4 regions of the Alteromonas mediterranea DE genome follow, and region 3 is predicted to be linked to each of the others. Evidence: predicted binding sites of a transcription regulator. Region 3 holds the regulator's gene; each other region holds the start of a gene.
The links. The regulator FNR, encoded in region 3, switches genes on or off when oxygen is low (the NO sensors DNR and NnrR bind a similar motif). The targets are predictions, from matches to a motif close to TTGATCTAGATCAA.
Positions count from the first base shown of each region.

Region 1: MADE_RS17550 (GbsR/MarR family transcriptional regulator) is a predicted target of FNR. The motif match lies at 3,463-3,476, and genes of this name have one in related genera.
Region 2: clpB (ATP-dependent chaperone ClpB) is a predicted target of FNR. The motif match lies at 5,299-5,312, and genes of this name have one in related genera.
Region 4: MADE_RS16005 (MBL fold metallo-hydrolase RNA specificity domain-containing protein) is a predicted target of FNR. The motif match lies at 2,920-2,933, and genes of this name have one in related genera.

Region 1 covers NC_011138.3:3,952,798-3,961,033, reverse strand. The annotation lists gene MADE_RS20740 (hypothetical protein) at 1-39, opposite strand, end outside; gene MADE_RS17560 (cytochrome d ubiquinol oxidase subunit II) at 462-1,469, opposite strand; gene MADE_RS17555 (cytochrome ubiquinol oxidase subunit I) at 1,481-2,854, opposite strand; gene MADE_RS17550 (GbsR/MarR family transcriptional regulator) at 2,866-3,423, opposite strand; gene MADE_RS17545 (ATP-binding protein) at 3,650-6,376, shown strand; gene MADE_RS17540 (substrate-binding periplasmic protein) at 6,401-7,426, opposite strand; gene MADE_RS17535 (M28 family metallopeptidase) at 7,586-8,236, opposite strand, start outside.
Region 2 covers NC_011138.3:2,848,303-2,856,538, forward strand. The annotation lists gene prsT (XrtA/PEP-CTERM system TPR-repeat protein PrsT) at 1-684, shown strand, start outside; gene dld (D-lactate dehydrogenase) at 703-2,406, opposite strand; gene clpB (ATP-dependent chaperone ClpB) at 2,529-5,105, opposite strand; gene pgeF (peptidoglycan editing factor PgeF) at 5,355-6,110, opposite strand; gene rluD (23S rRNA pseudouridine(1911/1915/1917) synthase RluD) at 6,127-7,110, opposite strand; gene MADE_RS12635 (outer membrane protein assembly factor BamD) at 7,297-8,061, shown strand; gene MADE_RS12640 (ChrR family anti-sigma-E factor) at 8,184-8,236, opposite strand, start outside.
Region 3 covers NC_011138.3:2,335,144-2,343,379, forward strand. The annotation lists gene ccoO (cytochrome-c oxidase, cbb3-type subunit II) at 1-585, shown strand, start outside; gene MADE_RS10350 (cbb3-type cytochrome oxidase subunit 3) at 587-748, shown strand; partial or broken gene ccoP (cytochrome-c oxidase, cbb3-type subunit III) at 765-1,712, shown strand; gene MADE_RS10360 (FixH family protein) at 1,981-2,460, shown strand; gene MADE_RS10365 (heavy metal translocating P-type ATPase) at 2,460-4,850, shown strand; gene ccoS (cbb3-type cytochrome oxidase assembly protein CcoS) at 4,852-5,082, shown strand; gene MADE_RS10375 (sulfite exporter TauE/SafE family protein) at 5,069-5,728, shown strand; gene fnr (fumarate/nitrate reduction transcriptional regulator Fnr) at 5,774-6,514, shown strand; gene uspE (universal stress protein UspE) at 6,765-7,688, shown strand; gene ttcA (tRNA 2-thiocytidine(32) synthetase TtcA) at 7,803-8,236, shown strand, end outside.
Region 4 covers NC_011138.3:3,606,121-3,614,356, reverse strand. The annotation lists gene MADE_RS16015 (M24 family metallopeptidase) at 1-1,134, shown strand, start outside; gene MADE_RS16010 (protein adenylyltransferase SelO) at 1,161-2,864, opposite strand; gene MADE_RS16005 (MBL fold metallo-hydrolase RNA specificity domain-containing protein) at 3,132-4,547, shown strand; gene MADE_RS16000 (YceB family lipoprotein) at 4,576-5,133, opposite strand; gene MADE_RS15995 (WD40/YVTN/BNR-like repeat-containing protein) at 5,382-8,207, shown strand; gene MADE_RS20965 (hypothetical protein) at 8,212-8,236, shown strand, end outside.

The sequences.
Region 1 (8,236 bases), 1.6 Mb from region 3:
CTTGAAGAACCGTGAGATTGAATGGAATACGTTTTCCATAATATTGGCTCCTTCTATTAAAAAATTCCCCAAATGAAATATAGTAATATTACAGTTTGATGTCAACAAAATATTAGCAGCTTTTCAGCATTAAGTTTTGTTTACCACCTAAGTGTAGACTTAATTAGATCTAACACTATTAGTTATTGGTATACTTTATCTCGGTGAAAGGATCATTTTTAAAACATTAGGCAAGGGGTGCGTTTGTGGAAACACACCACAGCGGGTGAACACTGCCAATTAAGGGTTTTAAGCAAGTATAAGATCGCTATCACACATATTTAGTATAGCGTTGAAGAGAAAGTGAACACCACTGACTCTCAGTGATGTTCACTATTGCTAGAACTGATTGAAGATCGCGAACTGCAGCAATCTTCCTAACGCCGTTTGATCATTGCGTTCTTCAGGCAATCAACCTGCGGTTAATAATACGATAGTTTTTCAGACTTACCTGAAAAGATCTTATAAACCATCGCGGTATAGGCAAGAATGATCGGCACGACAATGACTACACCTACTAGTAGAAACCTCAGAGAGTTAGCATCGCTTAATGCCTCTGAAACCGTCATTTGCCCAGGAATAATGAACGGATAGTAACTTATTGCAAAGGCGCTAAAGCACAATAAAAACACAAGCAACGCTATAAAGAAGGGTAGCCACTCGCCCTTACCATTAGCATCGGGTAACTTTTTCAATAACACCCCGCATAGTGCTAATAAAGCAAAGCTAGCCAAAGGAATAGCGAATAACACATATCCCCATGGCGCAGATAGCCATAGCGCCCTAACATCATCATGCAGCGTAAGATTAGCAATACTTACTGCAATAATGCCAACGGCGAGAACGCCTAATCCTCTGCGTGCCCAGTAGTATGCTTTTTGCTGAAGTTCACCTTCGGTTTTTAAAATTAACCAGCAAGACCCGATAAAAGCGTAAGCCGCGGTTACACCAAAAGCGGCTAAAAGTGCAAAGCCTTGCGCCCATATATCAGTGCGAAGCCCGGTCACGTAAATACCCAGCATATAACCTTGAGCAAGAGTGGTTAGTAACGAACCGTATTTGAACACCAAGTCCCATTTACGTTTTTTAACCTGCACCACTTTTGCTCGAAAGTCGAACGCAACCCCGCGCAGTATTAAGCCTAGCAGCATAAATGTGGCCGGTAGGTACAAGGTTTGTAGAAACTCGCTATGTGCTTCAGGAAAGGCAATTAAGAGCAATCCAATAGCGAGCACCAACCATGTTTCATTCGCATCCCAATAGGGCCCAATAGACGCTATCATATCATCGCGAAACGCCTCGGTACGAGGCGGGATTAATACGCCCACGCCCAAATCATAGCCGTCCAAAATGGCATACAGCATTACCGATAGCCCAAGAAGACCCACGTAAATATTACCAAGCATTTCAGCTGATACATTCTCAAACATAATGGCTCTCCCTAAACCGTACTAGGATCGGGTTCGCTGGGCTGCATTTTTGCTTTAGCCACTTCCCGTTCCTCAGTAGTAATTTCTTCAATTTCTACGGCTCTTCTACACATCAGCATTAAGGTTCCCATGTATGCTATTAGCAAGACCGTATAAATAACCAAGTACAGCGTAAACGATAGGGCAATATTACCAGGCGGTAGCTGGGTTACCGCATCAGCGGTTTTCAATACGCCGCTGACTAAGTAAGGTTGCCTTCCAATCTCGGTCACGTACCAACCGGCAAGGGTCGCTATCCAACCGCTAAACGCCATGCCCGCAAACGTGCGCTTAAGCCACAGAGGAAACGCTTTATTGCGCATAAGATAAAGACTACCCAGCCACGAGACAGCAAGCATCAACATGCCCATGCCCACCATGACTCTAAAACCAAAAAATACAGGGGCAACTGGCGGATGCTCTCCCTCGAACTCATTAAGCCCTTTAATCTCGCCTTTAAGCTCGTGAGTAAGAATCAAACTTGCGCCATAAGGAATGGGAATTTCAAAATGGTTCTCTTTGCTTTCCTCATCGGGTATGGCGAAAAGTAGCAAGGGGGCACCTTCAGTGGTTTCCCAAAGCCCTTCCATTGCCGCTACTTTTTGCGGTTGATGTTCAAGGGTATTTAAACCGTGCATGTCGCCTGCAAATATTTGTAGCGGAATTAACACTGCTGCTGTGTAAGTTGCTGTCTTAAGCGCAAGTTTAGGGGCTAATTTGTCGTCACCTTTTAACATGCGATAAGCAGACAAGCCGGCAATTAAAAAACTAGCGGTTAGGCCCGATGCCAACATCATGTGTACAAAGCGGTAGGGGAAAGAGGGGTTGAAGATAATTTCTTTCCAGTTTGTGGCATACACAACGCCATCAACTACCTCGAAGCCTTGTGGAGTTTGCATCCAGCTATTTAGTGCTAATATCCAAAACGCTGAAGTTGTGGTGCCAAGCGCTACGATAAGAGTAGATGCAGTATGCAGCCAATTGGGCACCCGGCGTATGCCAAATAGCATAATGCCAAGAAAAGTAGCTTCTAAGAAAAAGGCGGTAAGTACCTCGTAGCCTAACAGGGGGCCTGCCACATTGCCGACTTTTTCCATAAAGCCTGGCCAGTTAGTACCAAACTGAAATGACATGGTAACGCCGCTTACTACGCCTAAGGCGAAGCTTAGCGCAAAAACACGTACCCAAAAACGATACATACGCATCCATACAGGATGACCTGAAATGTTAGAGCGCAGTTTGAAGTAAAATAAAAACCATCCCATTGCCATAGTGATGGTTGGAAATAAAATATGGAAACTAATATTTAACGCAAATTGTAAACGAGACAGCAAGAATGCATCCACAGAGAGCCCCCTTAGTTAACGCTGTTTTTTCCTGGAAGTAGCTTGTCCTTAAGCTCAAGCATACGGCCTACGCCAGAACCTAGCTTCATCAGCGTGTTAAGCTTTTCTGGTCCAAGATTTTGAAGCTCTTCGGACCATGCCGTAATTGATTCGAGTAAATCGTGAATTTCGTTCAGTTTATGTTGAGCGTTTGCTTCTTTTTCATTGGCAGGTGCATCGAGTAACAAATCCCGAAGTAAGCTCATGGTTGGATCTATCTCTCGCTTCCTGCGCTCTTCAAATACCCGGTTAGCCAATGTCCAGATATCACCTGCAGGCACAAAAAATTCTTTCCTTTCGCCTGGAACATGGTGCTGCTTAACCAAACGCCACGACTGAAGCTCTTTTAAGCCCATACTTGTATTGCCTCTGGAGATATTCAGCGCGTCAGCAATCTCCTGTGCCGAAATTGGCTCTTCATTAAGAACAATAAGAGCAAGTATTTGCCCCACCGTTCTATTAAAACCCCAGCGACTTCCCATTTCGCCAAAGTGCATAACAGCAGAAGTAATTAAAGGCGTCATCTTCATTTTTATATTCCAGAAGTTTCAGAATTTACTGAAAGTTTATTGCGCCAGATCAAAAAATACAAGTTTTATTTGGCTCTGTTAGCTTTTTTTAATTCACAGATTAGTGTTTCTTAATTAGGCGAGTTTCTTCGATATTGAATGATTTTTTCTTGGTAAGTTGTTATCGTGACAACGTTCAACACTCCAACCATGAAAGCACGCTTTCTTTATTTCTCGGCGTAAGGTAATGCATCAAAATCACATTTCTCAGTCTTCACTTCAAAACTGCGAAGACGAAGCTATTCATCTTATCGAAAGCGTTCAAAGTTTCGGTTACGTAATCGCGATAAATCCCGATACCAAAAAAGTACAAGTATTCAGTGAGAACATAAAAGATTTATTCAAAGTAGAGATTGTTGCAGGTGAAACGCTTGTTACCGAACTCATTGATATTCCTTCTCCGGATGCGCCCACGTTTAAAACTATTCACAATGCGTTAAAAGGCGAAAGTGTTCGCCATGCTTATCAGTGGAAGTTTGCAAAAAATGCATTGTGGCTTGATAACTGGGAAAAAGAGGGCAGCGGTGTAGCCTTCGACTCTAACGGGCTATTAGTGATAGAGCTAGAGCCAACACCACAGCTAAGTTATGAGGCCGCGCAGCAGTGGGTGCCGATGGATGTTGACATTCGCGCGCTACTACCTAACGTCGACGATAAAGAGTCGATTGGCGATGTTGCAGATGCAATAGCGAAGGTATTTAAACAGTATATCGGCTTCGACTCGGTGATGGTTTATCAATTTGATGATGCATATTGCGGGGAGGTCATAGGTGAAGCCTGTGAGTCAATTTCTCGTTCATTTAAGGGGTTAAAGTTTCCTGCCTCTGACATTCCTAAACAAGCGCGCGAACTCTATCTGAAAAACCGGGTGCGATGTGTATTTGATGTCGAGGAGCAGCCTACACCATTGCAACCCTCAATACTCGAAGCCGAGCGCCCGCCATTAGATTTGTCTATGTCCATGGTGAGGTCTGTCTCTCCTGTTCATATCGAATACTTAAAAAATATGGGCATACGCTCTTCATTTTCTGTGTCGTTAGTATTTGAGGGTAAACTATGGGGCTTGCTAGCATGTCACAACAGTGAGCCTAAGTACATCGATCAAAAGAAACGCTTAGTGTGTGAGTCCCTTGGACACCTTTATGCTTGGCAAATGCACACCAAAGCACTTCACACTAGAAAAGAGCAGTTCCAGATGCGCCAGCGAAAGCTGAACAATATCGTGCATCAACTTACATCTTACTCTAATCCGCTTGAGGCTATTTCTCAAAAAGAAACCGCTTTACTCGACGTGGCTGATGCCTGTGGTATGGCGGTAATTACGCCAACGGGTAATTACTATGTGGGTAAAACCCCGTCAGAGAAAACCCTTACGCAGCTACTCAATAAATACTCAATTATCGACTCTGAGCAGTCGTTAGCAGTAAATCGTTTAGCCAATGAAGTGTCGGATGGTTGTGCTTTAAATGGTATACGGGGTATGTATATCTCCTGCGTGTCGGCTAAGCTTGGGTACTTCACAGTGTGGTTCCGTGAACAGCGCGATAAAACAATTCGTTGGGCCGGTAAAGAAGCGGCGAAAAAAGACGTTGGAAAGTCGCTTACACCACGCAACTCTTTTGACATGTATTTGCAGAGTGTGGCTGATGAGTCAGTCGAATGGAGCGAAGATGACAAGCTAATTATAGAAGGGTTTGATCATCTATTTATTCCTTATGCGCTAAGCTTGAAAGCGTCATTGGACAAACAGATAAGTAAGCTAGAAGAGCTAGATAAAGCCAAAGATCAGTTTCTGGCGAGTATATCTCACGAGCTGCGCTCCCCGCTTAATTCTATTGTAGGTTGGACAGACTTAGCGCTAATGGATGTATCAAACGTCGATAGAATGACTGATGCATTAGGGGTGATTAAGCGTGCTGCTTCTACACAAGCTGCGCTTATCAATGACATTCTCGACTTATCACGCATTATTTCAGGCACGATGAAACTGAGCACCCATTCTTTGAATATCGCTTCTTCTATCTCAGAGGTAGCGAAATCGTTTGAAGCGGGGTTTGCCAGTAAGAATATTCAGCTATCTATTAGCTGTGAAGATGAGCATACTCAGATTTTAGGCGACAACTTACGTATTAAGCAGGTTATTAACAACCTATTGAGCAACGCGCTTAAATTTACTTCCAAAGGCGGTACGGTACACGTACGTGGTAGGAGGGAGCATTCCAATTATACTTTGCGTGTAAAAGATAATGGGAAAGGAATGACTCAGGAGCAGGTAGCCCATGTTTTTGAGCGCTTTTACCAAGGCAAAGACTCGCATAACAAGCACGGCTTGGGGCTAGGTTTATCAATTGTCAAAAGCTTGGTGGAGATGCACGGCGGCGAAATTCAAGTCCACAGTGATGGACCCAATACAGGCACCAGTTTCAACATTACGCTACCTATCGCTCCGTTAAGCTTGCACGATGATATCGTTGAAACCAAAAATACTGAAATTAGCGATTTGACTGAGTCACTGCGTTTAAATGGCCTTCGAATTTTGGTTGCCGAAGACGAACAGGACGCGCGCGACTTCATAAAACTATTTTTAGAATCTAATGGCGCTCGAGTAAACGTGGTGAAAAACGGGCTGCTGGCGTGGAAAGAGCTGAACGACATACCTGAAGCCTTCGACTTATTGCTTTCTGATATCGGTATGCCTGAATTGGACGGCTTGGGGTTGGTATTGAAAATGCGCGCTAGCCAAAATCCTGAAATTGCCAAGCTAAATGCTGTAGCGCTAACCGCCTATGCATATACATCAGACAGAGTTAAAGCGCTCAAAGCAGGCTTTAGCAACTATGTTTCTAAGCCGGTGGACGGGGAAGAGCTACTGACTATTTTAGAAATGTATATGCCCGAAACTTCCAATTTGTGACAAAGAAACATTCGCGAACAACCACTACCAGCGTTGCAATAACCGCTGGTAGGTGGTTTTGTCTAACTGCGACTCTTGCTTAACTGGGCTTTTCTGTATGTTAAGTGCAGCCTTAGCTTCATCAAATGAGTCAAAAACTTCACCATCAATGTAGAACACGCTGTCATCTGACGTAGGTTTACCGTCTAACGAATAGGCGGTGCTTAGTAAATCTGATGCCGCAGTAATACTACTGTGACCAATAAAGTCGGCCGCGCCGTCATTGTTTACGTCTTTTGTTAACCACGCGATGGCAAGAGGCTTGTTAAACTTACCGCTATCTTGCATTGCTAAAACGGTTTCATTAAATTGCTTCATCAAACGTTCTGCGTTTGCCACGTTTTTATTTATTGCTAACTGAAACCCCGTTTTAGCTAAAGACTTGGCCGAGTAATGTAAGGTTTCCTCGTTATCGTTTGCTAGTAAAATATTAAGCTCACGGGCAAGTAACTGCGTTGTAATAAGAAACGGTGCCCGGTCGTCCGCTAGTTGGCGGAAGGCGTCGAAGGTACTGGGGTTACGCGACCACTTTATGTTTTTAAGTAACCTAAATGAAGGCGTATTAGCAAAGCGATTTTCAATAGCTACCCGGTTATCTTTCAAGTGGGGGAATAACCTGACTTCTTCAACGTCGGGGCTCTTGCTGACAGCGTACAGGTAAATAGGCAGATAAATGTCAGAAAGTACCAAGTGGCTGGTGGTTTCCCCTAAATCTACAAAAGCGAATTCACCATCGACTTTGCCGGTAAGTACCGAACTGCCTAAAAATGCGCTGCGCATAACCCGTAGTTCAACATCAAGGTTAGCCTTTTGAAATATCGCTGCTAAGAGTGCATTAATTCTGGCGGGCTCTCCATCATCGCTGATATAGGTTTCAAAAGATGACGCGGCGAGCGTAAGGGGTGCTGCGTGAAGTGTAAAGGTGTGAGAAAAATAAAGCGCACAGCTAAGCCCTAGTGTACCTAAGGTTCGAGTAAAACGAGTAAACGGGAACGCGCTGAATTTACCCAAAAAAATCTCCCTACTGCCATTATGCATTTACTACACTGTAATGCAGTTAAGCACTTTATTCCAATAAAGAGATAAAGCTTTAAATTAACAAAACTTAAGCAGCATCAATATTTTGCATATTGAAGTGCTTAAGTTTCAGAACCCGAGCGTTAAGTGTGTTTATTCACCAAAACTTCCGGCTGGGCCCGGATACACTACCACGCTTTCAACGCCATCTTTGTTGACGCTGGCAACACCAAAGAAGTAGTTGTCTATAACAACATTCTCAAGCGTCGCTTCGGTTACGTTACCCACATATTTACTGTATTCCCACTGAGGTGCATCAGTATGACGCCAGTATATTTTATACCCTTTTAACTGCGGGTTTTGTTCGGTATCTAGCGCATCCCATTTAAGGGTAGTAGAAGGCTGCACAGCGCCAGCAATTTCCACATTAGCGGGTGGGTTTGGAGCCCATGCCATGGCCGCAAGCGATACCGCATTAAGTCCTGTGAGTTTGGCTGCATAATCGAAGTTTACGCCGTCAAGGGTGTCGCCGTAGGCTATACCGTCTTCTACGCGCAGGTCCTGATGCTGACGGGTATAGTTTTCGTTGGTTTCCATAATACGAATACCCGGATAACCCAAATCGTTAAACGGGCGATGGTGGCCGCCACGACCAAATCGGTCTAAGCGATAAATCACCATGGTATCTAAGTTCTCAATATACTTATCGGCAATTTTATCAATGTAGCGGGCAAGGTTACGGCTAGGCGAGTCAACTTCGCCGCCCGTGAAGCGACGCATGCGCGCTTCTTTTTCTGTTTCAGT
Region 2 (8,236 bases), 510 kb from region 3:
AGCATTCCTAAAGACCAGCAGCAAAACCCGGTCTATCATTTCTTGAAAGGTCGTTTAGAAGCAAATAAGGGCAAAAATGATCGTGCAATCGCGGCTTTCGAAAAAGCACTGGACGTAGACTCTACGTTTGCTCAAGCGTTTATTGCTATATACAACTATGCACTGAACGAACAGTTCGTCGATGTATTTTTGAATACTGCTCGCAAACTCATTGCTGAAAATGAGAATAACCTGCTAGCAAAAAATCTGTTGGCTCAGTACTTATTCTTTATTCAAGAATTTGACGAATCGATAGCGCTTTATAAAGCGCTTATTGAGGAGCCGAACCTTCTCAACCCCGCCGAAGCCTATAACCGTTTGGCTATCATGCATATTGAAACGTCGCTGGTTACGGCAAAAAACTATGCCCGACAAGCTTACGAATTGCAGCCTAATTCAGCCAAAATACTGGATACTTACGGGCATATTAAAGCGCTGCAAGGAGATTACGAAGGCAGTCTTAAAATGCTTCGAGATGCCTTTGCCAGGGATGCTAACGACCCAAATATTCGCTACCACCTAGGCTATACCCTCGCTAAACTAAATAGAATTGAGGAAGCGAAGAAAGAGCTAGAGTATGCAGTAAATGTAGAGCGCCCTTTCTTTAGGCGTCCACAAGCTAGAGCATTATTAGAGAGCCTATAGGGCTCTCTTTATCTCTTGCTAAACACAGCATGAACAATTGCGTTTATGCTTCTCCATCTTACCAATGCCTGGGTTAAAGGTATTGGTAGGATCTAGCTCTCTGTAAAACTGCTGCAGAGTGTCCTCCGCTTCATATAGATGCCCAACATTATGCTCTGCGGGGTACTTAGCGCCTCTGCTATCTAGTAACGCCAACATGTCCGCTTTTACTTTTTTAGCGTCGCTGCCCTTTTTAAGTATGTAATCTTGATGGAAAACATGACAAAAGAAATGGCCGTAATAAAGGGGCTTTTCTACATGCATAGCGATATGCGCTGGCAGCTTTTCTACCCAGAACTCATCGTTACGCCTTAAAGCAATATCTAAGGCTAATATGTCCCCCACCTGCTTATGGTGTAAAGTTTGATAACGCACCGCTGCGCCCGCGGCGGCAAATCGTAGTAAAAACGCCTTGGCGGCCTCTTCGTCGCTACACTCAATATACCCACCGTCTAATTGCTCTTGCGTAAACAGCTTTGATAGCAGTGCTTTTGCCTCTTCAATACCACCATCGCTCATTTTAAGGATTAAGTGATGCTCGTACTTGTTGCGGAAAGTTCTCAAACTTTGCGGTATCTGGTCAGGAAAGAACTTACTGCCAAACTGCATTACCCTGTCACTAAAATAAGGTGGTAGTAGTGGTAGCTTATTCAGCACGCCATCCACCCGCCCTTTTAACGCGAACATTTTGGGTAACGAATCTGTGCCTAAACGCTGAACGCTCAAAATAGTATCTTTACCGTAGATATCAGCAATATCGAACATTTCTCTATGAAGATATTCTCCGACTTCTGGCACGTTGTCGAACTGCGACAGAATTTCTCGTCGAATGCGCGTAAGTACGGCAGCATCGTTTGTTCCAATATAAAACGTCTGCTCTTTTGTAGGTACTTCAAAGGTATCAAGGCGTACCGCAAACACGGCAATTTTCCCGGCACAGCCACTTGCTTCATAAAGACGTGTGGGGTCAGCATTAAAACGGCTTGGAGTATCGGCGTTTACGTCGCGAACTATGTGCACATAATCACTCGCTGACGCTTTTTTTTCCGTAGTAGGTAGCGTTGTAGGAAAATTGCCCGACGACAAATTTCCAATGATTTCTTCAGGCGTTTCGCCTAAGTCTATGCCTAGATGATTAACAAGCGTGAGTTCGCCGTTCTGGTCTACGTGGGCAAACAACGATAACTCTGTATACGCGGGCCCCCTCTTTACTAGTGCTCCCCCTGAGTTATTGGCAACACCACCAACGATAGATGCCCCTAAACACGAAGAGCCAATTACGGAATGCGGCGCACGCCCCAGTGGTTTTAATACCTTTTCAAGCTTAAATAACGTTGCTCCAGGAAAACTTAAAACCTGCTTTCCTTTGTTTAGCAACACGATGTCATCCATGGCTAAAGTATTAATAACCACTACTGGCCTGTCGTAATCCTCACCGCTTGGCGTAGAGCCTTCTGTTAACCCCGTTTTCGCGGCCTGCATGATGATAATACAATTATACTCAACGCAAACTTTAAGTGCTTCCCAATACTGCATTAGCGTATGCGGAAAAAGGACGGCTAATGCCTCACCTTCACCAGAGCGCCACCCTTTGCGATAGTGTTCTGTTTGGCGCTGCCCCACAGCAATATTACTTTCCCCGAGCACGCGTTTAAATGCGTTAATAATTGGGGCTGATTGCATGCTTAACTCCTAAAACTCATCACAAGATTTTTTCTCCCTGTAAACTAAAGGAAAAGGTTATACCAAAACAATAAAAAAGGCACTGGAGTGAAGTGCCTTTGTAATGATTAATACGTCTTCTTTTAGTTGCTAACTATAAAGAGCCCGCTCTCGTCTGCATCTATTCGAACGGTCGATTCGGGTATCAGCTCACCAGCAAGCAGCTGATGGGCGAGCGGATTTTCCACCTGCACTTGAATAGCGCGCTTAAGCGGTCGAGCGCCAAATACAGGGTCAAAGCCCGCGTCCGCCAATTTATCCATAGCCGCGGCAGACAGAGTAAGCTTATATCCTTTTTCTGCGAGCCTAGCGCGAAGCGAGGCAAGCTGAATTTTAGCAATAGATTTTATTTGCTCCTTCCCTAATGGATGGAATACCACAATATCATCGACGCGGTTGATGAACTCCGGTCTGAAGTGTTGCCCTACAACACTCATTACCGACGCTTTCATATCGTCATACTGACTTTCGTTGTGCTTATCTTGAATGATATCTGAACCTAAGTTGGACGTCATGATCACAACGGTATTTTTAAAATCTACAGTACGTCCTTGTCCGTCAGTCAACCGGCCGTCATCTAGTACTTGAAGCAGAATATTGAATACATCTGGATGTGCCTTTTCAACCTCATCCAACAAAATGACCGAGTATGGTTTGCGACGCACCGCTTCGGTTAAGTAGCCACCTTCCTCGTAGCCAACATAGCCAGGAGGTGCACCCACTAAGCGTGCTACCGAGTGTTTTTCCATAAATTCTGACATATCGATACGCACCATGGCATCTTCAGTATCGAACATAAAGCCTGCCAAGGCTTTGCAGAGCTCAGTTTTGCCCACGCCAGTTGGCCCTAAAAATAAGAATGAGCCAATAGGTCGATTTGGATCCGCAAGCCCAGCACGTGAACGGCGAATTGCGTTTGAAACCGCTTCAACCGCTTCTTCTTGTCCAACAACCCGTTTGTGAAGTACGTCTTCCATACGCAACAGCTTCTCACGCTCACCCTCAAGCATTCGCGCTACAGGTATACCCGTCCATCGCGAAAGCACATCTGCAATTTCAACGTCCGTCACTTTATTTTTGAGTAACGTCGTCTCGCGAGTTTCGTTTTCAGCCGCTTGCTCTAACTTTGCTTCAAGCTCTGGAATACGGCCGTACTGAAGTTCCGACATGCGATTCAAATCAGATGCACGTCGCGCTATTTCCAAGTCAAGTTTAGCCTGCTCAAGCTCCCCTTTAATGGTTTGAGTGCCCTGCATGGCGTCTTTTTCATCCAGCCACACTTTCTCAAGCTCTGCGTACTTGGTTTCCGCTTGCTCACGCTCTAACTCAATCATCTCAAGTCGCTTATGACTCGCATCATCTGTTTCTTTGGCCAGAGCTTGCTCTTCCAATTTTAGCTGGATGATACGACGCCCAAGACGATCCATCTCTTCGGGCTTGGAGTCTATTTGCAATCGAATGCTAGACGCAGCCTCGTCTATAAGATCAATGGCTTTGTCTGGCAATTGGCGGTCGCTAATATAACGATGCGACAAACTTGCCGCTGCAACGATAGCGGGATCAGTAATATCTACCGAGTGATGGAGCTCATAGCGCTCTTTTAAGCCACGCAGAATAGCAATAGTGTCTTCAACGCTTGGTTCTTCAACTAATACCTTTTGGAAACGACGTTCAAGTGCTGCGTCTTTTTCAATGTACTGACGATATTCATCCAGTGTTGTAGCACCAACGCAGTGAAGTTCACCACGGGCTAACGCAGGTTTAAGCATATTACCTGCATCCATCGCTCCATCGCCCTTCCCTGCACCTACCATGGTGTGCAGTTCGTCAACGAATAAGATCACGCGGCCTTCTTCTTTAGCCAGCTCATTAAGCACTGCTTTAAGGCGTTCTTCAAACTCACCGCGATATTTAGCTCCCGCCACTAACGCGCCCATATCAAGGGCAAGAACACGCTTGTTCTTTAAGCCCTCAGGCACTTCGCCATTAATGATGCGCTGAGCCAACCCTTCAACAATAGCCGTTTTACCCACACCCGGCTCACCAATGAGTACTGGGTTGTTTTTGGTTCGACGCTGCAGTACTTGAACAGTTCGGCGAATCTCATCGTCTCGACCAATGACCGGGTCGAGCTTGCCTTGTTCTGCTCGCTCGGTTAAATCTGTCGTGTATTTTTCAAGCGCTTGACGTACATCTTCAGCATTAGGATCCGTGACCTTCTGGCCACCACGCATGTCGTCTATTGCGCTTTCAATAGCTTCTTTAGTGATATTCAGGCTTTTGAGGATTTCCCCCAAGCGCCCTTTATCTTGTAGCGCCGCTAGAACAAAGATTTCTGAAGTGATGTATTCGTCTTTTCGCTGCTGCGCTATCTTGTCACAAAGATTTAGCAAAATGCCGCTGTCTTTACTTAATTGAACATCTCCCCCAATGCCTTCAATACGAGGTAGGCGCTCAATAGCTTGGCTCAGTGCTGAGCGTAGCGCATTTACATTGATGTTTGCTTGGTCAAGCAAAGGGCGTACTGACCCGCCTTGCTGATTTAGCATGGCAGTCATTAAATGGACAGGTTCAATGTATTGATGATCTCGCCCCAATGCGAGTGATTGAGCATCGGATATTGCGAGCTGAAATTTACTGGTAAATCTATCTAGTCTCATAATTTCAACCTAATTAATGAACAACTATACCTGCGGTAACACGCCGCAATTACGAACATTTTAACTCTCGCTGAGTGGGTAATGATCTATGCGGAATGGTATTCTTTATGTTCTAGTTATGTAGGCTGCTCAATTGCGATTCAAGTATGAGATTAAAAAGTTAGCCAAAAAGATAACAAATAATGTATGAAGTTTGATCTAGCGCAACTGTGTGATCAGACTAAAACTGCCGCCTTTTTTCGAAACAATTTAAAGCAGGCCTATTACGCTAACTATACGCCCAGTCGTGCGCTTGTTTTGATGCGTAGCTCTTCGATGGGAGTAAAAACGCTGTTCGTCAGTGTAAGTACACAAGTTACTTTGTGTAATACTCTCAACGCCAGCTTGCTGCAATTGCACCTGTGCCACTAGAGGTAGATCTAATAAGTACTTCCCTCTATTAGAGCTATTGGCAATGGCACCGTCTATATGGCGAAACTTACTCGCCAACTGTACATCAACTTCGTAGCAGGGCCCGCTGATTGCAGGACCAACCCAAGCGATGAGTTTTTTTGCATCGCTGCCAAAGTGTGAAACTGCACTTCCGATAATGTTAGTATCGAGACCTTTCCAACCAGCATGTACTGCCGCCACTTCTTGACCGCTTTCATCACACAATAAAATGGGCACGCAGTCTGCGGTCATCACCGCACAAAAATGCGATGTTGAAGAAGAATACGACGCATCAGCGGTGGTATCTGCGCTCGGCAATGACACCACGCGGTTGCTGTGCACTTGCTCCAACCATGTGATCTTTTCACTATGTGGAATTAGGCTTCTATTGGCTTTCACTAGTAGGAGGTCGTCCCCCACGTGGGCGCCAACGTTCAAACCTGCAAAATCACCTATGCTTGTACCTCCCATTCTTGTCGTTGTGTATGCAACAACATTTGCGGGACATGACCACGCTGGCGTAATCAAATCCAGCGTGGATGAAATAGGTGAATTCGCAGCTGACAATGTCATAAGTTCGCCTTACTCATTAAAGCATATCTTGTGGATTGTCCGCGGTGTCCTTTTTCACGGCTTTAAGCAAGTCCTGCATATCTTGAGGTAGGGGAGCTTTCCACGTCATCCACTCTTCAGTTTCAGGGTGAAACAGCGAGAGCTGTGCGGCGTGCAACGCCTGACGTTGGAATCCGCGAAGCGCAGCGATAAATTCTTCTGACGCCCCTTTAGGAAGACGAGGACGCCCGCCATAAACTTGGTCGCCAAGCAAAGGATGCTTAATGTGGGCCATGTGTACGCGGATTTGGTGCGTACGGCCAGTTTCAAGCTTCAAACGCAGGTGCGTGTATGCGCGAAATTTTTCGATAACACGAAAATGAGTGACCGCTGGTTTGCCCATTTCACGTACTGCCATATGCGTACGTTTTGTTGCGTGTCTACCAATAGGCGCATCTACAATACCACCAGCGACCATCGTACCTAAGGCAACGGCTTCGTATTCACGACTCATTTCCCGACGTTGAAGTTGGTCAACAAGATGCGTTTGAGCAGGAATTGTTTTTGCTACTACCATTAACCCCGTCGTGTCTTTGTCAAGGCGATGGACAATGCCCGCACGTGGAACTTTGTCTATCTCTGGACAATGATTTAACAAGGCATTTAGCACGGTACCGCTTGGGTTTCCTGCACCTGGATGCACAACCAAATCTGCAGGTTTGTTTATGACTAGGATGTGTTCATCTTCATAAACAATGTTTAACGCGATGTCTTGCGCTTCGCTCGTTACTTGTACATCCATTTCGGCCTGTACAGTAACAAGTTCATCCATTTGCATTTTGTGGCGAGGCACGGTGATTACTTCACCGTTTACAGCAACATTCCCATCTTGGATCCAAGTTTTTAACTTAGAACGAGAATATTCAGGGAACAAATCAGCCAAAACCTGATCTAACCGTAAACCAAAATGCGCAGCTTCCGTTGAAGCTTCTAATTGTATTGTGTTCGGCGACTGTGTCATAACACCATTGATTACGTCTAAAAAAGGGTATTATAACAAGTATTCACGCTGTACACTGCCTTGTTTACGTTTTTGTATGGTTTTTCTCATCGTTAGTACGTTAGAATGCAATTAAAGTGTTGTTGTTTAACACATGGGCTTAGACAGCGAAGTATTAAAACTGTTTAGCAGGAAAATAGAATTATTATGAAATCATTTCGTCTACTGGCACCCGTTTTACTTGGTGCTATGGTATCTGTCGCAGGATGTAGCTCTTCGGATAAAGAAGAGAAAGCCGTTTTAGCTAACATGGGTGCACAGCAACTGTATGACAGAGCGAAGCAAAGCATGGAAGTCGGGAACTTTAGTGCTGCCGCGCAAACCCTCAGCGCATTAGACTCGCGCTACCCGTTTGGTCCTCTATCGCACCAAGTACAGCTAGACCTTATCTATAGCTACTATAAATCGGGTAAGAACGAAGAAACTCTCGCCACTATCGATAGATTTATTCGCTTGAATCCAAACCATTCAGATGTTGACTACGCTTACTATATGCGTGGCTTAACTAACATGGAATCTGATAGCAATCTTTTCCAAGAGCTAATGAATATCGATCGTACGGACAGAGATCCATCGAAGTCTCGCCAAGCGTTTGAAGATTTTCGCAGATTGATTCAGCAGTACCCAGATAGCAAGTACGCCGCTGACGCTAAACAGCGTATGGTACACATTAAAGATCGTTTGGCTCGATATGAAATAGCAATTGCTCGCTTCTATATGAGACGCCAAGCGTACGTTGCCGCCGCTAATCGCGGCCGTTACGTGATTGAACATTTCCCCAATACTACACAGGTTCAACAGGCGCTTGAAATCATGGTTTCAAGTTACGAACAATTGGGGCTTAAAGAGTTGCGTGATAATGCGATGAAGACGTTAAAGCTTAACTACCCTGATAGCGAATTTATTAGTTAAGCAGAGTTGCTAACACCAGAAACTAAAAAACGCACCTAGGTGCGTTTTTTGTTGTTTGGTATTAACTATTCATTTTACCTTATCGAGGCTACGTTTATGTAAGCCCGCACGGATAACCTACTCTATCTGAAAAACAGGTGGCTAAAGGGGTTTAACAATCTCGCCAAACCAGACG
Region 3 (8,236 bases):
ATTGAAAAAAATGTCGGTCTGTTAACGGTATTAATTCTTATCGCTATCAGCTTTGGTGCCATGGTGCAAATTACGCCGTTGATGTTTCAACAGCAAACCATGGAACCGGTAAAAGGCTTACGTCCATATACCGCGCTTGAGCTAGAAGGCCGTGACATCTACATTCGTGAAGGCTGTGTAGGTTGTCATAGTCAGATGATCCGTCCATTTCGCGCAGAAACAGAGCGTTATGGTCACTACAGCGTTGCTGGTGAGTCAGTATGGGAGCACCCTTTCCTTTGGGGCTCTAAGCGTACTGGTCCTGACCTTGCACGTGTTGGTGGTCGTTACAGCGATGAATGGCATCGTGTTCACCTGCTTAATCCTCGTAACGTAGTACCAGAGTCGAACATGCCAGGTTTCCCTTGGCTTGCGGAAAACACGCTTGACGGCGAGTTAACAGCTAAAAAAATGGAAGTATTCCGTGGATTTGGTGTTCCGTATACCGACGAAGATATTGCGGGTGCGAAAGCGGCAGTAAAGGGTAAAACGGAAATGCAAGCCCTTATTGCTTATCTACAATCTCTTGGCACACATTTGAAATAATATGGATCAAGGAATTGTAGGCAGCATTTTTACTGTCATCGTCTTTGTAAGCTTCATCGGTGTTGTGTGGTGGGCGTTTAGCGGCCGCAACAAGAAGAAATTCGACGAAGCAGCGAACTTACCGTTTGCAGACGAAGAAAAAGAAAAATCAAAAGAAGATTAGCAGGAGTCTCGAACTCATGAGTATGTTTTGGACAATTTGGATTTCAGTGATAACCCTAGGGTTAATCATTGGTTGCTACTTCCTTCTACGCTGGACCCTTGCGAACAAGACCGGTGTACCTGAAGGTGAGTCAATGGGCCACAAATTCGATGGTATTGAGGAGTTGAATAATCAACTTCCTCGCTGGTGGACAATTATGTTCTACATGACCATCGTTTGGGGCTTTTTATATCTAGCGCTTTATCCTGGCCTAGGTGCATATGAAGGTATTTTGGGTTGGAAGAGTTCTAACCAAAATATTCAGTCGCTAGAAGAGTCAGTTCAGGCGCGTATTGACGCAAAAGAGCAAGGCTACCTAGTGGAGTATGACCGTGAACTTGATTTCGCTGCTGAGAAGTTCGACCCGATCTTCGAAGCCTACGCGCAAGTTCCTGTTGAAGAACTGGCTAAAGACCCAGAAGCAAATAAAGTAGGTCAGCGTTTATTCCTACAAAACTGCTCTCAGTGTCACGATCAGATGCACGTGTCAGAATGCGGCTTCCCTACCTAACGGACAACGACTGGTTGTACGGTGGTTCAGGTGCGAAAATCGTAGAAACCTTACGCTTGTCGTCAAGCAGCAATGCATGCATGGCTTGATGCTATGGGTGAAGACGGTATCGAAGAAGTCGTTAACTATGTACTTAGCTTAAGCGGTCGCGATGTAGACCCACAGCTTGCTGAAGCGGGTAAAGCGCGTTTCGCAGCATGTGCGGCATGTCACGGTATGGACGGTAAAGGTAATCAGGCACTAGGTGCACCAAACCTTACTGACAATATCTGGCTATACGGCGGCAGCCACAGAGCGGTCACTGAAACACTAACTTATGGTCGTAACGGTGTAATGCCTTCATTCAAGAAAACCTTGGGTGATGATAAAATTCACGTAGTTGCGGCGTACGTTTACAGCCTTTCAAATGATTAATGATTTAAATCATTAAATATCTCAAAAAGCCTCGTTACTACGGGGCTTTTTTTATGAGAAAATACAGACATATAATTTGCGTACGCTACAACGTTATAAAACGCGTATTTGTCGCTTGGCAGCACGTAGCACACATCCTATTTTAACTAACGTAAATAGTATAAATGCCTATATCCAACGCCATAGTTATGGTTATTGCTTTAACTGAGTTCTGTTTAAGCAGTATTAATACCTATGTTGTTAGCGTAGTAACCACGAGAAAAGTTGAATGAATAGACCCTGGTATAAAGAGTTTTGGCCCTGGTTTTTAATTGCCGTCCCTATCATTACCCTTATTATGGGTGGTGTACTGTTAAACCTAGCCATTTCCACTGAAGATAGTTTAGTGGTCGACGATTACTACAAAGAAGGGAAAGCGATTAATGCGCGCTTGGATAAAGAAGCCATAGCCCGTCGCATGAATATCACTACCGACTTAACCATTAATGATGGAAGTATTGCCCTTGAGTTTCACTCTGGCATTCCACAAGACGGCAATGCGGTGAAACTTAACTTCTATCATGTAACGCTTGAAGAGCGTGATGTCAGCGTACTACTTAGCCGCGATGCTAGTGGTATCTACCGAGGGTATGTTGAAGAAAGCCTCGACGGCAAGTGGCGGGTCTCACTTACGCCTATTGACGATAGCTGGAAAATTCAAAATATCCTCTACCTTCCCCACGCTGGCAAAATGAAATTCAATCCATAATGGCCACGCACGACTGTTATCACTGTGGCCTGCCCATTGCGAGTCACGAGGAAGGAAAGTTTAATACAGTTATTCTAGGTCAGCAGCGCAATATGTGCTGCCCAGGCTGCTTAGCTGTTGCCGAAGCAATCGTAGACAACGGGCTTGAAGACTACTATCAATTCAGAACTGAGCCTGCGCAAAAATCTGACGATGGGATTCTTGAGACCCTCGATAAATTAAAAGTTTATGACGACCCGTCACTGCAAGAAGAATTTGTGTTCGAGGAAGGTCAAGATAAACAAATTCAACTGACCCTTGAGGGTATTACGTGTGCTGCTTGTGGCTGGCTTATTGAAAAGCAGCTGTCTAAGGTAGAAGGCATAAAGCAAGTGGCGGTCAACGTACAAGAGCGCCGCGCACTGGTTACTTGGTCTCCATTTCAAATCAAACTTAGCCAAATTCTTTCTACGCTCAAACGAATCGGCTACGTTGGCTCGCCTTTCCACCCCGATGAACACGAAGCCAGCTATAAGCGAGAACAAAAAACATTTTTAAAAAAACTGGGGCTTGCCGGCATCATGACTATGCAGGTGATGATGCTAATGACCGGGCTTTATTTCGACTGGTTCGGGGCTATAGAACTTGAAACTCGTCAGTATTTCTACTGGGTAGCTCTGACACTTACCACCCCTGTAGTGCTTTATTCAGGCAGTACGTTTTATGTAGGCGCAGCAAAAGCCCTAAGTGCAAGAACAGTTAATATGGATGTGCCGGTCTCACTGGCTATTTTCGGCACCTATATTGCGGGAATTCGCTCTACGGTACTAGAGCAAGGTGAAGTGTATTTCGAATCGATCTGTATGTTCATCTTTTTGTTGCTACTCAGTCGCTTTTTAGAGCATCGCAGCCGTCAACGTGCTGCGCAAATATCCGCCAATATGATGCAATACGTGCCTGTGTCTGCCACTAAGCTAGAAGCTAACGACAGCGTAACAGAATGTTTAGCAAAGCAGTTAAAAATAGATGACATTGTGCTGGTTAAGCCAGGGGAAACCATTCCCATAGACGGTTTGGTAACACAAGGGAGCGCTGCCGTTGACGAGTCGATGCTTACCGGCGAATTCAATCCGGTGCGAAAGTCAGCCAATAGCACCGTTTATGGCGGTACTGTTTGTCAGGACGGCACATTAACGGTAAAAGTTACTCAGACACTTAAAAATGCGTTGGTAAATCAAATTGTCCGCCTTCAGGCAAGCGCTATGGCGAGTAAGCCTAAAGCGGCACAATTAGCCGATAACTTTTCCCGTTATTTCGTGAGCGCCGTACTGGTTATCTCAGCGTTAACTTACGGGTTTTGGTACGTAAACGGCAGTGAAGATGCCTTTTGGATCACTATATCTGTGCTGGTAGCAACCTGTCCTTGCGCGTTAGGTTTAGCCACGCCTTCAGCGCTAACCTGCGCTATGGCGAAATTAAACCGCCAAGGCATTTTGCTAAAACGCGCCGACGCCCTCGAGCAGATCACTAATATCGACACCATAGCATTGGATAAAACCGGCACCCTGACTCAAGGCAAGTTCACGATTTCCAATGCGTGGTTTGCTGACGGAATTGATAGCGAAAGCGCTATGGCGATAGCCTGCGCGCTTGAAGCTCGTTCCGAACACCCAATCGCGAAGGCCTTTAACGGTAAGGTATCACACAAGGTGGATAATTTTACCGTAACGCCTGGGGGTGGCATTAGCGGTGTAATCAATGATACACATTTTTCAATGGGCTCTGCCGCATTTAGCCTGGCTAACTTACCATCATCAGATACTTACCCATCAGCCAATGTATTTTTAACAGTAAAAGGGCAAATCATTGCTGCTTTTGAAGTACGTGACACCCTTCGTGACGATACCCATGAAACTCTAGATATCTTGTCGCAAAGCCATACCCTTGCGGTATTAAGTGGTGACACCCAACAAAACGTTGATACGCTAACCGCGCCTTTGCCCATAAAAACGGCGAAAGGCGGCTTAACACCTGAACAAAAATACGAAGCGGTTCAGCAAATGCAGCAAGGGGGAGCCAAAGTAATGATGATGGGCGACGGCATTAACGATGCACCTGTACTTGCCAGTGCAGATGTTGCCATTGCAGTGGGTAACGCAACGGACGTTGCCAAAACGGCTGCTGACGTTATATTGCTGGGCGATCAACTGTTATCTGTACCAGCGCTAATTAAAACCTCACATCAAGTGAAACAGAAAATAAGACAAAACATCGGCTGGGCTGTGGGATACAACCTTTTAATATTGCCTTTCGCCGTGTCTGGTTTACTTTCTCCATGGATGGCGGTTGTGGGTATGTCATTAAGCAGTATCATTGTAGTTACAAACTCAACGCGACTTTTGAGCAAATAGCATGAGTATTATTTACGTATTAATTCCTATCGCCATCATTATTGTGGCAGTCGCTATTGTCATTTTCTTTTGGGCGGTAAAAACCAATCAGTTCGAGGATTTAGACCGCCAAGGCTATAGCATTCTTTTTGACGATGACTTATCGCCAGAAGAGAAAAAACTGGCCGAACAGCGCAAACAAATACAAGAAGATAAGGCAGCAAAAAGCCAAGAAGATAATGGACGGGATTAATTACTTTTCTGCCTTTCTTATAGGTTTAGCAGGAGGCGTACATTGTGTAGGCATGTGCGGCGGTATTGTTGCAGCGCTTAGAGTGGTATCGCCAAAGGGGGCACCGGCATTGCCCTACACCCTCGCCTACAACATGGGACGCATTACTAGCTATACACTAGCAGGGGCCATTACCGGTGCGCTTGGAAAAATAGCTGCTGACTTCGTACCGCTTGCTAATTATGCCCTCTCTCTTCTAAGCGGCATCATGTTGCTTTTACTCGCTTGTTACTTAGGGAAATGGTGGACGGGTTTATCGGTCTTAGAAAACGCGGGCAAAGGCCTGTTTGCAAAGCTTCAGCCTTTATCAAAACGATTTCTTCCTTTCAAAACGCCGTTAAGCGCGGTTCCCTACGGCTTTATATGGGGCTGGCTACCATGTGGATTGGTCTATTCAACGCTAACCTGGTCTCTGGCAGCGGGTAATGCATTGCAAGGCGCTGGCATTATGTTTTTCTTCGGTTTGGGAACGTTACCCACACTGTTAGCCGCAAGTGCCGGTAGCCAGTATCTTGTTCAAAGCTTTCAGCACAGCTATGTGAGACAAGTCATAGCTGTGATAATGGCCATATACGCCACTTATCTAATTTATGGCGCATTCATGTGAAAATGCGTGTACTATAATCATGTGTACATTAAGAGAGTCAGTCTTATGAGCAAAGGAAGCGAATTTTCAATACATTGTCAGAACTGTAGTTTCAGTCACCTCTGTTTACCTGTTGCATTGAATAAGACAGAAATAGAGTCTCTCGACGATATCATAGAGCGCAAAAAGCCCCTTCATAAAGGTGATACCCTTGTTCAAACCGGCGATAAGTTTGAGTCGTTATATGCAGTAAGAACCGGGTCATTTAAATCGTTTGTGACTAACTCTGAAGGTGAAGAGCAAATAACGGGGTTTCACTTTCCCGGTGACATCATTGGCTTTGATGCCCTTCGAGAAAACAAGCACCAAAGTTACACAATGGCTCTAGAAACCGCCATGGTGTGCGAGTTGCCCTACGAAACGCTTGACGAAATGTCGATGCAGTTTCCTAAATTACGCCATCAAATTATGAGCTTTATGAGTGCAGAGATTAAACATGATCACGATTTGATAATGCTTCTCAACAAACGCACGGCTGAAGAACGCCTTTTGTATTTTATCTCTCATTTATCTCAGCGTTTTGAAGAACGCGGTTTTTCACACAGAGAATTTCACCTTACGATGACGCGTAACGAGATAGGTAACTATCTTGGCTTAACGATAGAGACCATCAGTCGCTTATTAAGTCGTTTCCAAAAAGAAGATATTATTAAAGTTGAAGGTAAACTTATTACGATTGTGGACTTTGAACGCCTTAATACCAAGCTAGAAGTGCTTAACGGCCCGAGTATAGTGTGTAACGGCTAATGTGGTCTAACTCGGTTAAATAGGGTTATCTTCCTAAAAGCGCGCATTCAGCGCGCTTTATACTCCTACTCCCATAACCCTTTTTTCCCATTATTGGCAATGACGCTATACATTGTTGCTTGCCTTGCAATATAAAATACTTGATCTAAAACAACTTACGTTTTCCACATTGTCGTTTATAGTTAGTACAAGTTACTGTTGAACGTTACCGTTCACACAGCCACGACCAAACTTCGTATTAGGGGGAGTTATGATTGAGTGTAAACGAATCCTTGCGGTAGTCGATGCCGAGCGAGATAACCAGCCCGCGTTAAGTCGCGCTTATGAATTAGCATCAAAGACCGGGGCCTCTGTAACTGCGATTATGGTGGTTTACGACTTGTCTTATGATATGACCACTATGTTAAGTCCAGATGAGCGAGAAGCCATGCGAGATGCTGTTACCAATGAGCATGCTAAATGGCTCTCTGGGCAGCTTAAAGAACAAGGCTTCGGTGAAACTGACATCGTGGTTGAATGGAACAATCGTGCCTACGAATCGATTATCTATTACACACTTAAGAATCAAATTGACCTTGTTGTAAAAGCCACTAAAAAGCATGACGACCTGGCTTCCGTTATTTTTACACCTACCGATTGGCATTTAATGCGTAAGTGTCCGCGCCCCGTTTTATTAGTTAAAGAGCATGATTGGCCAGAAGGCGGCGAGATCATTGCCGCTGTAAACGTCGGCAGTGAAGACGAAGAACATGCTGCGCTTAACGACAAGATTACCGTTATCGCCAATGATTATGCGGCCTTGCTAAAAGGTAAGGTTAATTTAGTCAATAGCTTCCCTTCTACGCCACTTAATATTGCTATCGAGGTGCCCGAATTTGACCCTGATACCTATCATGACGCGGTAAAAAATCATCATAAGAAAGAAATGAAAAGCCATGCGTTAAAGTACGGCATTGCAGATGAAAAATGTGTTGTCAGAGAAGGGCTACCTGAAAAAGTCATTCCACAAGTGGCAAAGACATTAGACGCCGAACTCGTCATTATAGGCACTGTAGGCCGCGTTGGTCTTTCTGCCGCGCTCATTGGGAACACGGCAGAGCATGTTATCGATGAGCTAAATTGTGACGTATTAGCTATCAAGCCAGACGGATTCGAGTCGCCGTTAAGTGTGTGATGCCATTAACCTTACGAGCCGCTTTTTATGAGTAAATTTAAGAATACAGGCATGGTCTAGAAAAGGCCCTTTATTGTATAATGCTTGCTTTATCACGAACCAAGCTAGTTAATTATGAGTTTAGGCACAAGCAGTGCTGATGCGTCGGTACTAAACGCAGCGCAAAGTAAGCAAAAGTACAACTTCAACAAACTTCAGAAGCGCCTTCGCCGCAATGTGGGTAAAGCCATAGGCGATTTCGGTATGATTGAAAACAATGACAAAGTCATGGTGTGTTTATCTGGCGGTAAAGATAGTTACACCATGCTGGACATTTTATTGTTTTTAAAGAAGATTGCGCCTATTCACTTCGACATAGTTGCGGTAAACCTTGACCAGAAGCAACCAGGGTTCCCTGAGCATGTATTGCCTGAATATCTAGAGCGTATTGGTGTTGATTACAAAATTGTAGAAGAAGACACCTACTCTATTGTTAAAGATAAAATTCCTGAAGGTAAAACCACCTGTTCACTTTGTTCAAGACTGCGCCGCGGTATTTTATATCGCAC
Region 4 (8,236 bases), 1.3 Mb from region 3:
ACACCCATCACTCTTGCTGAGTATCAGGCCCGAATTGCCAAAGCACAGCATTACATGCAACAGCATGACATAGGCGCGCTTTACTTAAACGCGGGCACTAACTTAGCGTATTTTACAGGCATGCAGTGGTACGCCAGTGAGCGTTTAGTGGGGGCGCTTCTACCCGCAGAGGGGAACGTTGTTTACCTAGCTCCTGCGTTTGAAATTGACTCTTTGAACGAACGCAAAGTAGTGGAAGGGGATATTATCGGTTGGCAAGAGCACGAAAGCCCTTACGCACTTGCCATGTCTATTCTGAATACCGTCAATACGGCGGGTGGCATAAAATTAGGCGTTGATGAATCTACCCAATTTTTTATTGTTGATGGGTTTACCAAGGTGCTGAATGAACCTTGGCAAATTGTGAATGGTTCAGAGGTTACCGCGCATTGCCGCATGCACAAGTCAGAAAATGAGCTTGCGCTAATTCAGCGGGCCATGGACATGACCCTTGCTGTGCACAAAGCCACTGCCAGTATGCTTTATGAAGGTATTTCCACCACAGAAGTTGAAGCATTTATTAACGATGCGCATAAGAAAGTGGGGGCCAGCGGTAACTATTTTTGCATTGTGCTGTTTGGTAAAGCAACCTCGTTTCCCCACGGCGTTAAAGACCCGCAAGTATTAAAGAAAAACGACTTAGTATTGATTGATACTGGCTGTAAAGTACATGGCTACCTCTCTGATATCACTCGAACCTATTGTTTCGGTGAGCCGACAGATAAACAGCGTGCACTATGGGAAAGCGAAAAGCGCGCTCAGCTTGCGGCATTTAACGCTGCAAAGGTCGGTGTACCTTGTGGTGACGTGGATAAAGCCGCCCGAGATAGCTTAGCGAAAGACGGCTTAGGGCCAGATTATAATTTACCGGGTTTGCCCCATCGAACAGGGCATGGCATTGGTATGGATATTCACGAATGGCCGTATTTGGTTAAAGACAATCCTCATCCGTTAGCACCTGGCATGTGTTTTAGTAACGAGCCTATGATAGTGGTGCCAAACGAGTTCGGTATTCGCTTAGAAGACCACTTCTATATGACCGACGAGGGCCCAGTATGGTTTACTGAGCCTAGTGAATCTATCGACTCTTTGTAAGTAAACTAAATTAAAGCTGCTCTTTATTACGAAGAGCAGCTGTAGTGTGCAACACCGCCAGCACTGAAAAATTCAAGTGGGCGCAGTTGGTAATACTTGTTCTCTACCTCTTCTGATTGCTCATCATAAGGCGCGGTGAGGATGTTCTGAAGTTCGTGTATTTGAGTAAAGTCACCTTTCTCTGCGGCTTTATAAGCAGGTACGATAAGCCATTCACGCCATGTGAATTTAGGGTTTGCTTGCTGCATGTTCTCTGCAATAGTAGCAATAGCGTTTGTTTGATTGCCCTGTGCTTCTGCGTCCTTTTCAATCCGCTCACGCCAGCTTTGCAACCAAGCCTCCCATTCTGTCATCACCTCTGCTTTAGGCGGGTAGTAAAAGCTCTTCGTCAAACTCGCCATATCTTCAGGTATCGACGATAGCTCTCTAAAAAACATATTGTAGTCGACGCCAGTGCGCAGCATTAATTGCAGCAGCTTGATAAGCAAGTCGTGGTCGTAGCTCGCAAGGCCAAGTTTTGTTGCCCACATGCTCTCCATCGCCCGTTCCATAACGCCGGAAAAGCCATCATTAATAGCGTTAAGCTGTGATAGCTGAGCACTGTTCTCTTCAAGTAAAGTCATCAGTGAGCGACAGAACATATCAAAGTTCTTTTGCGCCGCTATCGGTTGGTTTAAAAACGAGAAGTGGCGGCCGCCGCCTGTCCATGGTTGATAGTCTGCTTCAAAAAATTCACAAAAACCAAATGGCCCGTAATCTAGCGTAAACCCTCCGGCTGCGCAGTTATCGCTATTAAAATTGCCCTGGCAATAACCCACGCGCACCCACTGTGAGACAAGGTTGGTTAATCGGTCTCGAAATAGCTCAGCAAGCCTAATCACTTGCTCTTCTAGCGGAGCAGTTGTATCAATTTCTTTCGCGTACTCCCGTTCGATAAGGTGCATCACGATGGCTTTTAATTCGTCCCGTGCATGTTCATGTTCATCACAGCGCGCACGTCGTGCAAAAAGCTCAATTTGCCCGACGCGTAAAAATGACGGTGCAACGCGGGTGGATATCGCTGTGATATTTTCTACCATCACTTCAGGTTCATAGGAATGAGACCCTTCGCGATACCACGGCCTGTCTACCGAGTCTGATTCAGACATAAACAAGCTCAGCGAACGTGAGGTCGGAATGCCAAGCGCGTGCATGTGTTCTTGCACTAAAAATTCGCGCACGCTTGAGCGCAATACGGCGCGCCCGTCTGCGCCGCGACAATAAGGCGTGCGACCAGCACCTTTTAACTGCATTTCCCAACGTTTGCCGTTTAATACTGCTTCAACGATAGAAATTGCTCTGCCGTCGCCGTAGCCGTTACCTGTTCTAAACGGGCACTGCTGTGTGTACTCTGTACCGTAAATAGAAAGTGCGTAGCCGGTTGCCCAGCCAAATGGTTTCATAGGTGCAGGTACTGCTGACATATCCCCTGAAAAGAGCTGCGTGAACGCTTTAGATGTTGCCAAACTGTCGTCTAACCCTAATTCGGCAAACAGGGTCTCGCTGTGCGCAATATATTTGGGCGAAGTTAATGGGGTCGGAGTAACCGGCACATAGTGACCGGAGAAAACTTGACGAGGGTTGTGGTCGTTACCATCTTGGGTTGCTTGAGGGTCGCAATTTAAGCTTTCTAGCAGCGAATAGTCTACGTGCTTTGCGAACTCATCTATTGTCTTAATACGTTCTGTCACTCACATCACCTTTCATTTACGTTGCTTTGCGTGCCGTGATTATTCCCATTGCTTATTGACCAAGAACAAGGAAACCAGCATTTATGCATTGTACTCTTATCTATACGTTTATGAAGGCGCGCAAAGCCGAATTACGTTAGAAACTGGAAGCGCCGAATAATTAACACTGCAAAATACACAACGGGTAAGCAAGGGATAATGTAGCGACGCTAATCATATCGAACGCGAACCGACGAACATGACGCTAAGCGTCTATAGGAAACGGGTATGGCAACACTAACTTTTTTAGGCGCGGTGGAGGGGGTGACAGGATCTATGCACCTACTAAAAACTGAGCATAGTACTTTGCTTTTAGATTGCGGTCTGTACCAAGGTAGGCGAGATGAAGAAGCTAAAAATCACGAGCCTCTACCTATCGATGTGAGTCAAGTTGACGCTGTTATTCTATCCCATGCACACCTAGATCATTCTGGCCGTTTACCTATTTTGTTACGAGAAGGGTATTGCGGGCCTATTTACATGACACGGCCGACCGTTGAGCTAATAGAAGTGCTGTTAAAGGATGCGGCTTCTTTACAAGAGCGCGACGCCGAATGGGAAAATAAACGCCGCCAGCGCTCGGGTAAACCGCTCATCGAACCTTTGTACCGGCAAGAAGAAGTGGACGGCGTTATGAAGCAGTGTAAATCGACTCGCTATCATACCAAACGTAAAATCACGCAAGACGTTGAAATTAATTTTGCCGATGCGGGGCATATTCTGGGTTCAGCGATAGTGGAAATATTTATCACTGAAAATGGGCAGAGTAAAAAGTTGGTCTTTTCTGGTGACCTTGGAAATTCACAGGCTGCATTACTTCGCGACCCAGATATCGTTACTGAAGCCGATGTGGTACTTCTTGAATCTACCTATGGTGACCGCAATCACCGTTCAATGGAAGAGACGCTCGATGAGTTTGAACAGGTTATTCTTGAAGCCAGTGAGAATGGCGGCAACATTCTTATTCCATCATTTGCAGTAGGGCGTACCCAAGAGATAATTTTTCGCCTGGGCGAGCTGTATCAGCAGGGCAAACTTACCCATCAAAAAGTGTATTTAGACAGCCCTATGGCCATTGCAGTTACGGAAATTTACCATCGCTATCAAGATGTGTACAACGAAGAGGACTTCGACGCTATTGAAGAAAGTGCCGAGCGAGCACACAGCCACAACCAAAGCTTACACTCCTTGTTGCCTATTTTGAGTTATACCACCTCTACAGAAGAATCGATTGCGCTTAATAAAGTGGTGAGTGGCGCAATAATTATTGCCGGCAGCGGTATGTGTAACGGCGGGCGTATTCGCCACCACTTAAAACAAAACCTGTGGCGCAAGCAATCTCATGTAATTTTTGTTGGCTTTCAGGCCATGGGCACGCCGGGGCGAAAAATGGTAGATGGCGCAACGCGTATCAAAATGGCCGGAGAGGATATTGCTATTCGCGCGCAAATCCATACCTTAGGTGGGTTTTCTGCCCATGCCAGTCAATCTCAGCTTATCAATTGGCTATCGCATTTCGAAAAAACACCGAAGATATACTTGGTGCATGGTGAAGAGGGCGCTAAACAAACCTTGTGTAGCGCCATTAAAGAAAAGGGATGGGAAGCAACAATACCTCATTTGAACGAAACATTATCGTTCTAAACCTTTGTTGTAGGTTAAGGCTCAACGCTTACTGCTTGGGTCTTAACGCAAGCTGACCGTTCTCTACGCTCAACTGCAATGGCACCGCTGACAGTAAGCTAACGGCTTTATTGGTAGAATCTAATCGGTAAACTGGGTTAGTCGACAAGTACCCATTAATAAGCTGCATAAACTCGCCGCTCACCGGGGCTAGGTTACCTTTAAAGCCGCCCGCATCAATGGTGCTGTCAAGCAGCGATAGCGAGCGCACAAAAATCGCCTTTTCTTCGCTATCGTAATAAGGCGTGCCTTCTAAAGACAGGCTGACTTTAGCCGGATAGTTCAAACCAAACGCGCTCACCCGGGCTGTAGCAATAGCGCCTAACTGCACCACGTCTCTGCCATCTGGGCCTATGGTTGCGGTCATATCCTCAACATCTAAAAACAAAGGTATACCGGCAAGTGATGTCTTTTTTTGTAATGTACTTATCTGGCTATCAAGCACTTGCTCTAGTTCAGCATTGGATACGGTATAAACCGATAGTTGAGAAAGGGTGGCGCAGCCAGCAAAAATGGTAGCGAGCGCAACAGAAAGTAGAAGTCTCATAATAAGTCTCTTTAAACAATAGGGCGTTGGTTTACACAGTGTTAGCTATGAATATCGGCGCTGTAACAACTTAGTGCCTTTCATTGTAGAGGGGAAGGCGCTTTATGCACAATGAAATCGTTCAAGTACTATGACAATGGCTTATTCAGGCACGCGCCTACTACAAAAACTTTTGCCATAACGACTGTAACAAAGCAGTATAAGAAGTTCTTCTTATTAAAAATAAAAAACACGACAAGGCACTTTCTATGGTTTCACAGAGACTGATTTCTGGGAAAATGGTGGCTGCGCTTGCTATTTGCGTAAGTGCACTTTCTAGTTTCTCGCATTCTGCATTCGCACTTGAAGATACGGTTAGCCCTGAACTTTTCGACAAAATGGAGTATCGCTTCATTGGGCCTTATCGCGGCGGGCGCTCGGTGGCGGTCACTGGGGTTGAAGGTAATACCAACCTTTATTTTATGGGTACCGCTGGTGGCGGTGTGTGGAAAACCGAAAACGCGGGTTTATCGTGGAAAGCTATATCCGATAAAACATTTAAAGTAGGCAGTATTGGTTCTATCGCGGTTGCGCCTTCAGACCCTAACGTTATTTACGTAGGTACTGGTGAAGGCCCTATTCGAGGTGTAACCACAAGCCATGGAAAAGGTGTTTATAAATCTACTGACGGCGGTGAAAACTGGAAGCTGATGGGGTTAGATAAACGGGGTCAAATCCCTAAAATTCGCATACACCCCACTAATCCTGATATAGCTTGGGCGGCAGTGCAGGGCAATATCTGGGGGCCGAATGAAGAGCGCGGTATATTCAAAACGACGGATGGCGGCGAAACATGGCAGCACGTATTAAAAGTGAATGCCGACACGGGCGCAGCTGATTTGGCTATTGACCCAACCAACCCCAGAATTCTTTATGCGAGCATGTGGCATCACGGCAGAACGCCTTGGTTTATTAAATCAGGCGGCGAGGGCGGTGGCCTTTACAAATCAACAGACGGTGGTGAAAGCTGGGACAAGCTAGAAAAGGGCCTGCCTAAGCTTATTGGTAAAGTAGGTGTTGATATTGCTGCGTCTAACCCAAAGCGCCTCTACGCCATTATCGAGGCTGATGAAGGCGGTTTATATCGCAGTGATGATGCAGGTAAATCATGGGAGCTAATGAACGGCGACAATATTCTTAAAGCTCGCGCGTGGTATTACAACCACATTAAGGTTGACCCGGTAGATGAAAATACCCTGTATGTGATGAATGTGCAGCTGCATAAATCCATTGATGGCGGCAAAACCTTCGAAATTAAATCTCTGCCCCACGGTGACACCCACGATATGTGGATAAACCCGGAAAACAGCTTAAACATGATCAATGCTAATGACGGTGGCGCAACGGTTACCTTCGACGGTGGTGAATCGTGGTCAAGCATTTACAACCAGCCAACGGCGCAGTTTTATCGTGTAATCACTGATAACTTAAACCCTTACTATGTGTATGGCGGCCAGCAAGACAACTCAACTATGGCAACGCCGTCTGAAACCTGGGGTGACGGTATGGGTATAGAAGATCAGTTTGCTGTTGGCGGTGGCGAAAGTGCGCATATTGCGTTTAACCCTGACGATCCAACGCTTATTTACGCCACTACCATTAATGGAACACTAACCGAATACAACCGCGATACCGGGCTTACACGTCCCATCATGCCTTACCCTGAGTATGTGTTTGGACGCAATGCGAGGGATCAAAAGTACCGCACGAATTGGAATGCGCCAGTGCTGGTTTCAAAGCACGACCCTAGCACGGTGTATTACGGCACGCAGATGATTTTAAAAACCACCGACCGCGGTGTAAATTGGCAAGAAATCAGCCCAGACTTAACCCGTAACGAGCCTGAAAAACAGGGGCTAAACGGCGGGCCGATTACCAATGAACAAGCCGGGGCAGAATACTACAATACGGTTTTCTATATTGCTGAGTCAGCGGTTAACAAAGGCGAGCTTTGGGTTGGTGCTGATGACGGTAAGCTTCATATTACGCGTGATGAAGGTAAAAACTGGAAAGATGTTACGCCACATAATAAAGAAGCGCAGGTTAATGCTATTGAGCTAAGCCCTCATGCACAAGGCAGAGCTTACGTTGCGGTAGCAGGCTATAAGTTAAATGACTACACACCTTACATCTACAAAACCGATAATTACGGCAAGCGCTGGAAGCGTATTGACGAAGGGCTCCCTGAAGACGCTTTTGTACGTGTTGTGCGTGAAGATACAGAGCGTGAAGGGATGCTGTTCGCGGGTACAGAAAGCGGCATGTTTATTAGCTTCGATGACGGCAAACACTGGCAAGAGCTAGATTTAAACCTTCCGCCGGTGTCGATCACCGATATGCAGGTAAAGGGTGACGACCTGGTTGTTGCAACGCAAGGGCGAGGCTTTTGGATTTTAGATGACATTAGCCCCCTGCGCGAAGTGCATAAGTCCCTTGATGATGAAGCGCTATTTCAATTTGAACCGGTTGATGGCGTTCGCTTGTTATCTGGCGGCGGCATGACCGATCAGCCACAAGCGAAAAATCCACCCCGTGGCGCGACTTTCCGCTATTACCTGAAAGATGCATTAGAAGAAGACCAAACGCTACGCATTGACATATTTAATGCAGATAACGAGCTGGTTCGCACACTGTCATCAGCACCGAGTGCATTTGAGAAATGCGCAAAAGGTAACGAAGACGTTCGCAGCCCTATCAAATTTAAACACCCATCGACCAAAGCAGGGTACAACACGTTCGTGTGGGACCTTCGCCGTGAGCCACTAAACTGCATTGAGAATGTAAAACTGTTTGGCGGTTGGAAAGGTGCTCGCGTGATGCCGGGCGACTACAAGGCGAAGATCACCGTGGGTGAACAGGCACAAACCCGTGCGTTTAAAGTGCTTCCAGACCCAAGAGAAGAGGCCGACAAAGCGCAGCTTCAAGTGGTTGAAAAGAGCATTCAGGCAACAGAAACCTTGTTAAACGATTTGTTTGCACACTTGCAAAAAGCCCGTGATGTGCGCGCGCAGTTGAGTGATGTTATCGGAAGATAACGTCATGCTGGCAAGCAATGTGTCTGCAT